Regions from separate parts of the Ewingella sp. C233 genome, predicted to be linked through region 1. Evidence: predicted binding sites of a transcription regulator. Region 1 holds the regulator's gene; the other holds the start of a gene.
What was found. Region 1 encodes ArgR, which controls arginine synthesis, uptake and breakdown. Its sites were predicted from a motif close to ANTGAATAAAAATACANT; they were not measured.
Positions count from the first base shown of each region.

Region 2: argC (N-acetyl-gamma-glutamyl-phosphate reductase) is a predicted target of ArgR. The motif match lies at 2,290-2,307, and genes of this name have one in related genera.

Region 1 covers NZ_JBUZRI010000003.1:430,656-434,901, reverse strand. The annotation lists gene mpl (UDP-N-acetylmuramate:L-alanyl-gamma-D-glutamyl-meso-diaminopimelate ligase) at 1-971, shown strand, start outside; gene yhcN (peroxide/acid stress response protein YhcN) at 1,264-1,527, opposite strand; gene yhcN (peroxide/acid stress response protein YhcN) at 1,741-2,004, opposite strand; gene argR (transcriptional regulator ArgR) at 2,497-2,967, opposite strand; gene mdh (malate dehydrogenase) at 3,429-4,246, shown strand, end outside.
Region 2 covers NZ_JBUZRI010000007.1:20,130-24,375, forward strand. The annotation lists gene ACZRKO_RS21030 (argininosuccinate synthase) at 1-231, opposite strand, end outside; gene argB (acetylglutamate kinase) at 295-1,068, opposite strand; gene argC (N-acetyl-gamma-glutamyl-phosphate reductase) at 1,123-2,127, opposite strand; gene argE (acetylornithine deacetylase) at 2,354-3,505, shown strand; gene ppc (phosphoenolpyruvate carboxylase) at 3,809-4,246, shown strand, end outside.

The DNA.
Region 1 (4,246 bases):
TGCCGGGCAATTTCGACGTTTCAGCCCGTCTGGGCAACAGTCCGTTTATGGTGATTGAAGCCGATGAGTACGACTGTGCGTTCTTCGATAAGCGTTCGAAGTTTGTTCACTACACCCCGCGTACGCTGGTCCTCAATAACCTCGAGTTCGATCACGCGGATATTTTCGACGACTTGAAAGCCATTCAGAAACAGTTCCATCATCTGGTTCGTCTGGTACCCGGTCAGGGCAAAATCATCCTGCCTGAGCATGACACGCCGCTCAAACAAGTTATGGCAATGGGCTGCTGGAGTGAGCAAGAGTTTGTGGGGGAAACGGAAGCTTGCGCATGGGATGCGAAAAAACTGACGCCAGACTCCAGCTCGTTTGCCGTCTCCCTGCACGGTGAAAAAGTCGGTGAAGTGCACTGGTCTCTGGTTGGCGAACACAATATGCACAATGGTCTGATGGCTATTGCCGCTGCCCGCCACGTGGGCGTGAAGCCAGAAGATGCCTGCAAGGCTCTGGATGATTTCATCAATGCCCGCCGCCGTCTTGAGCTGCGCGGTGAAGCCTTTGGGGTCAGTGTCTATGATGATTTTGCTCATCATCCGACGGCGATCCTCGCCACGCTTGCTGCGTTGCGCAGTAAAGTGGGCGGCACGGCGCGCATTCTCGCTGTTCTCGAACCCCGCTCAAACACCATGAAAATGGGGCTGAGTAAAAATGAGTTGGCGCCAGCGCTTGGCCGCGCGGATGAAGTGTTCCTGCTACAACCCCAACATATCCCGTGGCAGGTTGCTGAAGTGGCCGAGCACTGTATCCAGCCTGCGCACTGGAGTGCTGATGTGGATTCGCTGGTAGATCTGGTGGTGAAGGCCGCCCTGCCTGGCGACCATATTCTGGTGATGAGTAACGGCGGTTTCGGCGGTATTCATAGTAAGCTGCTGGATGCGCTGGCCGTGAAGGCTCAGGTAGTCGAAGAGTTTTAACATCCTGAGTTCACCCTCTCTTTACTGAAAAACACAGCTTCGGCTGTGTTTTTTTATGGCTAATCTGCGGCGCCGGAAAAAACATAAAAAAAAGCTCCCGCAATTTACGGGAGCCAAAAGGTGTCGTCGGACAGGACGACGAGGGTCTCGGAAGCACGAGAGCACGGCAGTGGCAGTGTCAGCTCTCTTTCCAGCCTCAACAGCGCAGATTTTTATCGCTGGTTTGTGGCTGTTGAACCCGGTAATGCTAAATGTGAAGGACTTCTGTAATGATGACGCTGAGGCAGAGATCTTATTGGTAGATTTCTGCGGTTGCGTGATAAGCACCGTCGTTATGGGCTTCAATCACACGGTAAGATTTTGCACCCATGCTGTCGGCTTTATCGGACAGTTTCTGGCGGATATCCATAGAGACGCCGTTAACACCGCTGACGTTAATCACGCCCATAGGCTGTAAATTCTGTACCTGATCGTTGGTGACCAGCTGTGCCGCTGAAGCGCCGAATGAAACGGCAGTAAACAGGCTAAGGGCAGCAAGGGTAGTAATGATTTTCATGACAATTTCCTGATATTTATGACGTTGATATCAACTTTTCATCGCAACGTCGATTCATGTTTGGGATTCATCAGGTCTGTATTATCAAGATTGAAGGGCGTTCTCACGCTCTGGAAACTTGGTGTGTTGCAGTGATAAATCCATTGGGTATTTCGTTTTGATTCCGCAAACCTGGTTGTGCTCAGGCCTCTTCGCTTTATCTACCTGACACGTTTATTGGTAAATTTCTGCGGTAGCGTGGAAGTTGCCTTCTTCACGAACTTCGATCACGCGAAAGGATTTAGCACCTTTTTCGTCAGCTTTTGCGGACAGTGCCTGGCGGATATCTGAAGGAGCGCCGGCGATGCCGCTTACGCTAATCATTCCAACAGATTGCAATTTTTGCGCCTGATCCTGTGTAACGGGTTGTGCTGCAAAAGCACCAAATGACAGGGCAGATAGAATGCTTAATGTTGCGATAGCAGTAGTAACTTTCATGATTAACCTCGTCTATTTTATTATGCGTCCGAACAAACAGTGATTCACATCACGAAAATGAGTATACATGTGGTAACTGAGAATATTAATAGTTTGCTAATAGTTTTTTTGGTGGTTATAAGTGTGCTTGTCGTGTTTTTAATAACTAAAAGATATTAAAAGAGATGTAAAAATGAACGAATTGAATGATTGGTTATTAAAATCAGAAGGTTGAGCTGCTTTGACTATTTGTGCGTAATTTTACAGTTGTTCGCACTAATGAAACGATGATGTAACGATGATGTGACCTGTAATGAGCTATTTGCCCGTAAAAAACGCTGTCATGGAGTAACAGAGGGAAAAATGAGAGGCATTTATAAGGTAGTTAAAATAAAAAGGATAACTATTACCGGTATGGTGGGGAGCTTGCAGGATACCTTCAGAGGAAAATTGCGGGTAACCTGCACATAAAGTGTAATGCGGAGAGTCCATTAAGCTGAACAGAGAACCGTTTTACAGTTCCTGTTCGAAAAGGCTAAGAATCGCTTCGTACAGCTGTTTAACGCTGAAACCGCGGGCAGGTGTGGTGAAAATGGTGTCATCACCGGCAATGGTGCCCAGAATTCCTTCTGATTTCCCCAATGAGTCCAGCAGTCGGGCTATTAACTGCGCTGCCCCCGGGCTGGTGCGGATAACGACGACGGCTTCATTGTAATCGATATCTAATACCAGATTCTTTAATGGACTGGTGGTGGTTGGGACACCGATTTCCGCAGGCAGACAGTAGACCATTTCCATTTTTGCATTGCGGGTCCGTACCGCGCCGAATTTGGTCAGCATGCGCGAAACTTTCGATTGATTGATGTTCTCGAAGCCATCTTCTTGTAAGGCGAGGACAATTTCGCCCTGAGAGCTGAACTTCTCTTCCTTCAATAACGATTTGAAGGCTTTGATCAGATCTTCCTGTTTAGCAGGATTACGCATTTTGCACCCTGAGGTCATAACGATAGTGTTGCAGATTATGCATATATTTGAATTTTTATTCAATAAGCGTTCTGCAATGAATCTTGGATTATCCGGAATATCAGGTGTGAAGCCAAGGTTGCAGACGATTAAATGTGATGAATATGCCAATTTCGTGCATTCTCAATCGGACTTTTGGTGAACAAATTGTTATGAAAATGATATTGTCCTGATGTTGACTTCGGGTGTAATGTAACCGCCAGTTAACCTGTCGTGTTTCGTGAGGCTATTTCAGGTCTGATTGTTTTATGCCACTGAAGCATAAGCAAAATAATCTTAAATTAAGCCGACAAACTACCTTAATGCTGCGTAACTTCTCACTATCGGGGTTCCAGGATTGTGTTTGGTCATCCAGTAGATTAAGGTCATAACTAGATGAATTCACGGCGATTTTTAAGTTTTTGTTAAAAAAGGAGTACAGGATGAAAGTTGCAGTTCTCGGTGCAGCCGGTGGTATCGGCCAGGCCCTCGCTCTTCTACTCAAGACGCAATTACCTTCAGGTTCAGAACTCTCGCTGTATGACATTGCACCGGTAACGCCGGGCGTTGCTGTCGACCTAAGCCATATCCCTACTGCTGTAAAAATCAAAGGCTTCAGCGGCGTCGATGCTACTCCGGCATTAGTGGGTGCTGACGTCGTGCTGATTTCAGCCGGCGTGGCGCGTAAGCCGGGTATGGATCGTTCTGACCTGTTCAACGTCAATGCGGGCATCGTTCGTAATCTGATTGAACAAGTTGCAAAAACCTGTCCAAAAGCATGCATTGGTATTATCACTAACCCTGTGAATACCACGGTAGCTATCGCGGCGGAAGTATTGAAAAAAGCCGGCGTTTACGACAAAAACAAATTGTTTGGCGTAACGACCCTGGATGCTATTCGCTCGAACACGTTTGTGGCCGAACTGAAAGGTAAACAGCCGCAGGATATCGAAGTACCGGTAATTGGTGGCCACTCTGGCGTCACTATTTTACCTCTGCTTTCACAGATCTCTGGTGTCACTTTCAGCGAAAGCGAAGCGGCTGACTTAACCAAACGTATTCAGAATGCGGGTACGGAAGTGGTTGAAGCCAAGGCCGGTGGTGGATCAGCAACACTCTCTATGGGCCAGGCTGCGGCACGATTTGGTTTGTCCTTAGTGCGTGCACTGCAAGGCGAAAGCAACATTGTTGAGTGTGCCTATGTTGAAGGCAATGGCGAATATACACGCTTCTTCGCGCAGCCAATTCTGCTGGGTAAAAA
Region 2 (4,246 bases), on a different contig from region 1:
GTCTTTGATGAACTCTTCACGCAGATCAACCACGTGGCATTCAGAAGCACCAGTACGCAGCGCCTTTTGTTCGATGCCTTCCAGATCAGCACGTTCCTGACCGATATCAGCCACGAACGCAACCACTTCGCAGTCGCCATAGTTCTCTTTCAGCCAAGGAATGATAGCTGATGTATCCAGACCGCCGGAGTAAGCCAGAACAATTTTCTTGATGCCTTTAGTTGCTGCCATGGTGATTTCCTTTAAAAATTTTATTGATTCAACAAATCGGTCAATGGGGTTTCAGTACGACGATTACGCCAGAATACGGGTGCCAATCGCCGTGCCATTAAAGAGTGCCGGTAACTGCTCGGCGTGACGCCAGCTGGCAATATCCACCGGGCGACCGAGCGAACGCGCGGCGTCCAGCGCGGCGTGAACTTTCACAATCATGCCGTCAGTGATGATGCCCTGCTCAATCAGCTGTTCGGCTCGTTCAGCGCTCATTTGCGGAATGCGCTGGCCTTTACCGTCAAGAATACCGCTGACATCTGACAGCAGAATTAAATCTGCACCCAGCGTTGCCGCCAGTGCGGTCGCAGCTTGATCGGCGTTGACGTTCATCAACTCACCTTTGGCAGTGATGCCAATAGAGCTGACAATCGGCAGATAACCCGCACCGGTCAGCGTATTAATCAGCGCAGGAGAACCGGTTTCGGCTTTGCCGACGTTACCCAATTCTTCACTAAGCTGTGTCACGCTGACGGAACCGCCGTCGGCCAAAGAGAGGCCAACCGCATTAATGTCGTGTTTAATCGCCCACGCCAGCAGGGTTTTGTTAGCGCTGCCGGCCAGGGCGCCGGTAATGATGTCAATCTGATCCGCCGGTGTGACGCGCAGACCGGCCTTTTTCACCACGGGCAGATTCAGCTTTTTCATCAGCTCATCGACAAGGCAACCACCGCCGTGAACGATCACCAATGGGCGCTGATATTGCTGGCGGTAAGTCACGAGCGCCATGAACAGGCGCTCAAGCGCTTCTTCATTGTCCAGCAACACACCACCTAATTTGATAACTAACGGATTCATAGCTGTTTGCGCCTCAACCGGTTAAAAGTATGTACTTGATTTTATCTAAGGTTTTTATAGCAGTGATTGTGTTTCGGGGAAACCGAATCGCAGGTTCAGACATTGCACAGCCTGCGCGGATGCGCCTTTAAGTAGATTGTCTTCGGTTGCCACCACAATCAGGTGTTCGCCTTTGACCGCAAAACCGATATCACAGAACGGCAGCCCGACCACATCTTTCAGTGCCGGAACGCCTTTGGTGTAGAGACGCACCAGAGGTTTATCGTGATAGGCGTTGTGGAAAGCTTCAGCCACGTCCTGCGCCGTCACGCCCGCTTTCAGGCGGCAGGTGATGGTCGCCAGAATGCCGCGCGGGAAATTCCCCAGATGCGGCGTGAAAATCACCGGCACGCCGAGGTGCTCGACAATTTCCGGATGATGACGATGATTGAACAGGCCGTAAGGTTGCAGGCTGACTTCACAGAAGCTGTTGCCGATAGACGCTTTACGCCCTGCACCGCTGACGCCGCTGGTGGCGTTGATCACCGGCCACTGGCTGTCATTGAGCAGATCGTTTTCGAGCAGAGGTTTGAGCGCCAGCTGCGAAGCCGTCGGGTAACAACCCGGTACGGCGATAAGCTGGGCGTCTTTGATTTTGTCAGCCTGCCATTCGGCCAGGCCGTACACCGCCTTGTCCAGCCAGTCGAGATGCTGGTGTTCAAAGCCGTAAAATTCGGAGTAAAACTCAGGTTTGTTGACGCGGAACGCACCGGACAAATCAAACACCACGCAACCGGCCGCCAGAAACTGCGGGGCTAAGTCGTGGCTGACTTCATGGGCCGTAGCCAGAAAAACCACATCGACGCCTTTCGCGGCTTCCTGAACATCTTTCATCGCTAAAACAGGCAGATCAACGATGCCTTTTAACTGCGGGTGCAAATCAGAAAGCAATTTTCCTGCATCTGCACTTTGCGCTGAAACCGTTAAACCGGTTATGTTCATATGTGGGTGGCGGCTCAGGTAAGCCGCGAGTTCGGCTCCGGCATAACCCGTGGCACCAACAATCAGCGTATTCAACATGGGGTCTGTTCACCTTCTCAACTTAACTGTATGGCTTTGCGATACAGCGTACTACTTAGGTAACAGGGATCACCGCGTTATACGCCGTTCACCCGCGAAATTTTCGACCATTTCGTTTTGCGAACCCGGTAAACTTTTTCCGGTTTCCTTACGTGCTGGCTTAATGTATTTTTATTCACATAAACTGCATGAATATGAATACTACCCTAACTAAAGGCTGTCAACAGTGAAGATGAAATTACCTCCTTTTATTGAGCTTTACCGGGCGTTAATCGCGATACCTTCGATCAGTGCCACCGACAGCGCATTGGACCAAAGTAATGAAACCTTAATCAACGTGTTGGCTGGCTGGTTCCGCGATCTTGGCTTTAAGGTTGAGATTCAGCCCGTACCTAATACACGTAATAAATTCAACATGTTGGCCAGCACCGGTGAAGGCGCAGGTGGTCTGCTGTTAGCGGGTCATACCGATACGGTTCCTTACGACGATGGCCGCTGGACCCGTGACCCTTTCACCCTGACCGAACACGAAAATAAGCTGTACGGTTTGGGTACGGCTGACATGAAAGGTTTCTTTGCTTTTATCGTCGATGCGCTGCGTGATGTCGACATAACGAAACTGACTAAACCGCTATATATTCTGGCGACCGCCGATGAAGAAACGACCATGGCCGGTGCCAGCTATTTTTCGAAGAATACGGCGATTCGCCCGGACTGCGCGATCATCGGTGAACCGACGTCGCTCAAACCAGTGCGCGCGCATAAAGGCCACATCTCGAACGCCATCCGTATTACGGGCCAGTCGGGCCATTCTAGCGATCCGGGGCGCGGCGTTAATGCCATCGACCTGATGCATGACTCCATCACCCAACTGATTGGCCTGCGCAATATGCTGAAAGAGCGTTATAACCACAGCGGGTTTGTCATTCCTTATCCGACCATGAACTTCGGCCACATCAGCGGCGGCGACGCAGCCAACCGCATCTGTGCCTGCTGCGAACTGCACATGGATATCCGCCCGCTGCCGGGGCTGACATTGTCTGACCTGGACGGACTGTTGCAAGAAGCGCTGGAACCGGTAAGCAGCCGCTGGCCGGGCCGGGTGGCTATCGAAGAACTTCACCCGCCGATCCCCGGTTATGAGTGCCCGCCGGACCACCAGTTGGTGCAGGTGGTGGAAAAACTGCTCGGCGTGGAAACCGAGATCGTCAACTACTGCACTGAAGCCCCGTTTATTCAGGAGCTGTGCCCGACGCTGGTGCTCGGCCCCGGTTCTATTGAACAGGCACATCAGCCAGACGAATACCTTGATACCGCCTTTATCAAACCGACCCGTGAGTTGATCACGCAGGTCGTGCACCATTTCTGCTTCCACTAATCCTGTATTGCAGATGGGGCAGAAACAAACAGGGCACCTGCGGGTGCCCTTTGATACTGTACAAAAGCGTGATTAGCCAAACTGATATCGGGCTGGCGATGATGAAAATTCAGCAAGTTTGCCAAAAACACCATTTTTCTAGTGAGGAAATCGGTCGTTTTGCGGTAAAACAGGTGCTGTTTTAAAAAATGTGATCAAGTTCGCAGTGTAAAAATGAATCAAGGCGACAGCGTCTTACGGGTGATAGTTATTTACAGAAAATATAATTTTAAATAAAAGAACGGGTAGAGGGTCAGAGGCGATATGAACGAACAATATTCCGCAATGCGCAGTAATGTCAGTATGTTAGGTACACTGCTTGGCGACACGATCAAAGATACGTTGGGAGAGCATATCCTTGATCGTGTTGAGAAAATTCGTAAGTTATCCAAATCCTCACGTGCCGGTAATGAGGCAGATCGTAAGGAGCTGCTTTCCACGCTGCAAAATTTGTCCAATGACGAACTGCTGCCTGTGGCCCGTGCTTTCAGCCAGTTTTTGAATTTAACCAACGTTGCCGAGCAATATCACAGCATTTCGCCGCACGGTGAAGCCGCGAGTAATCCGGATGCGCTGGCACAGCTGATTGAACGCCTGAAGTCCAAAAATCTGACTTCCCAACAACTGCGTGACGCGGTTGAAGAACTGTCTATCGAGCTGGTTTTAACCGCTCACCCAACCGAAATTGCCCGCCGTACGTTG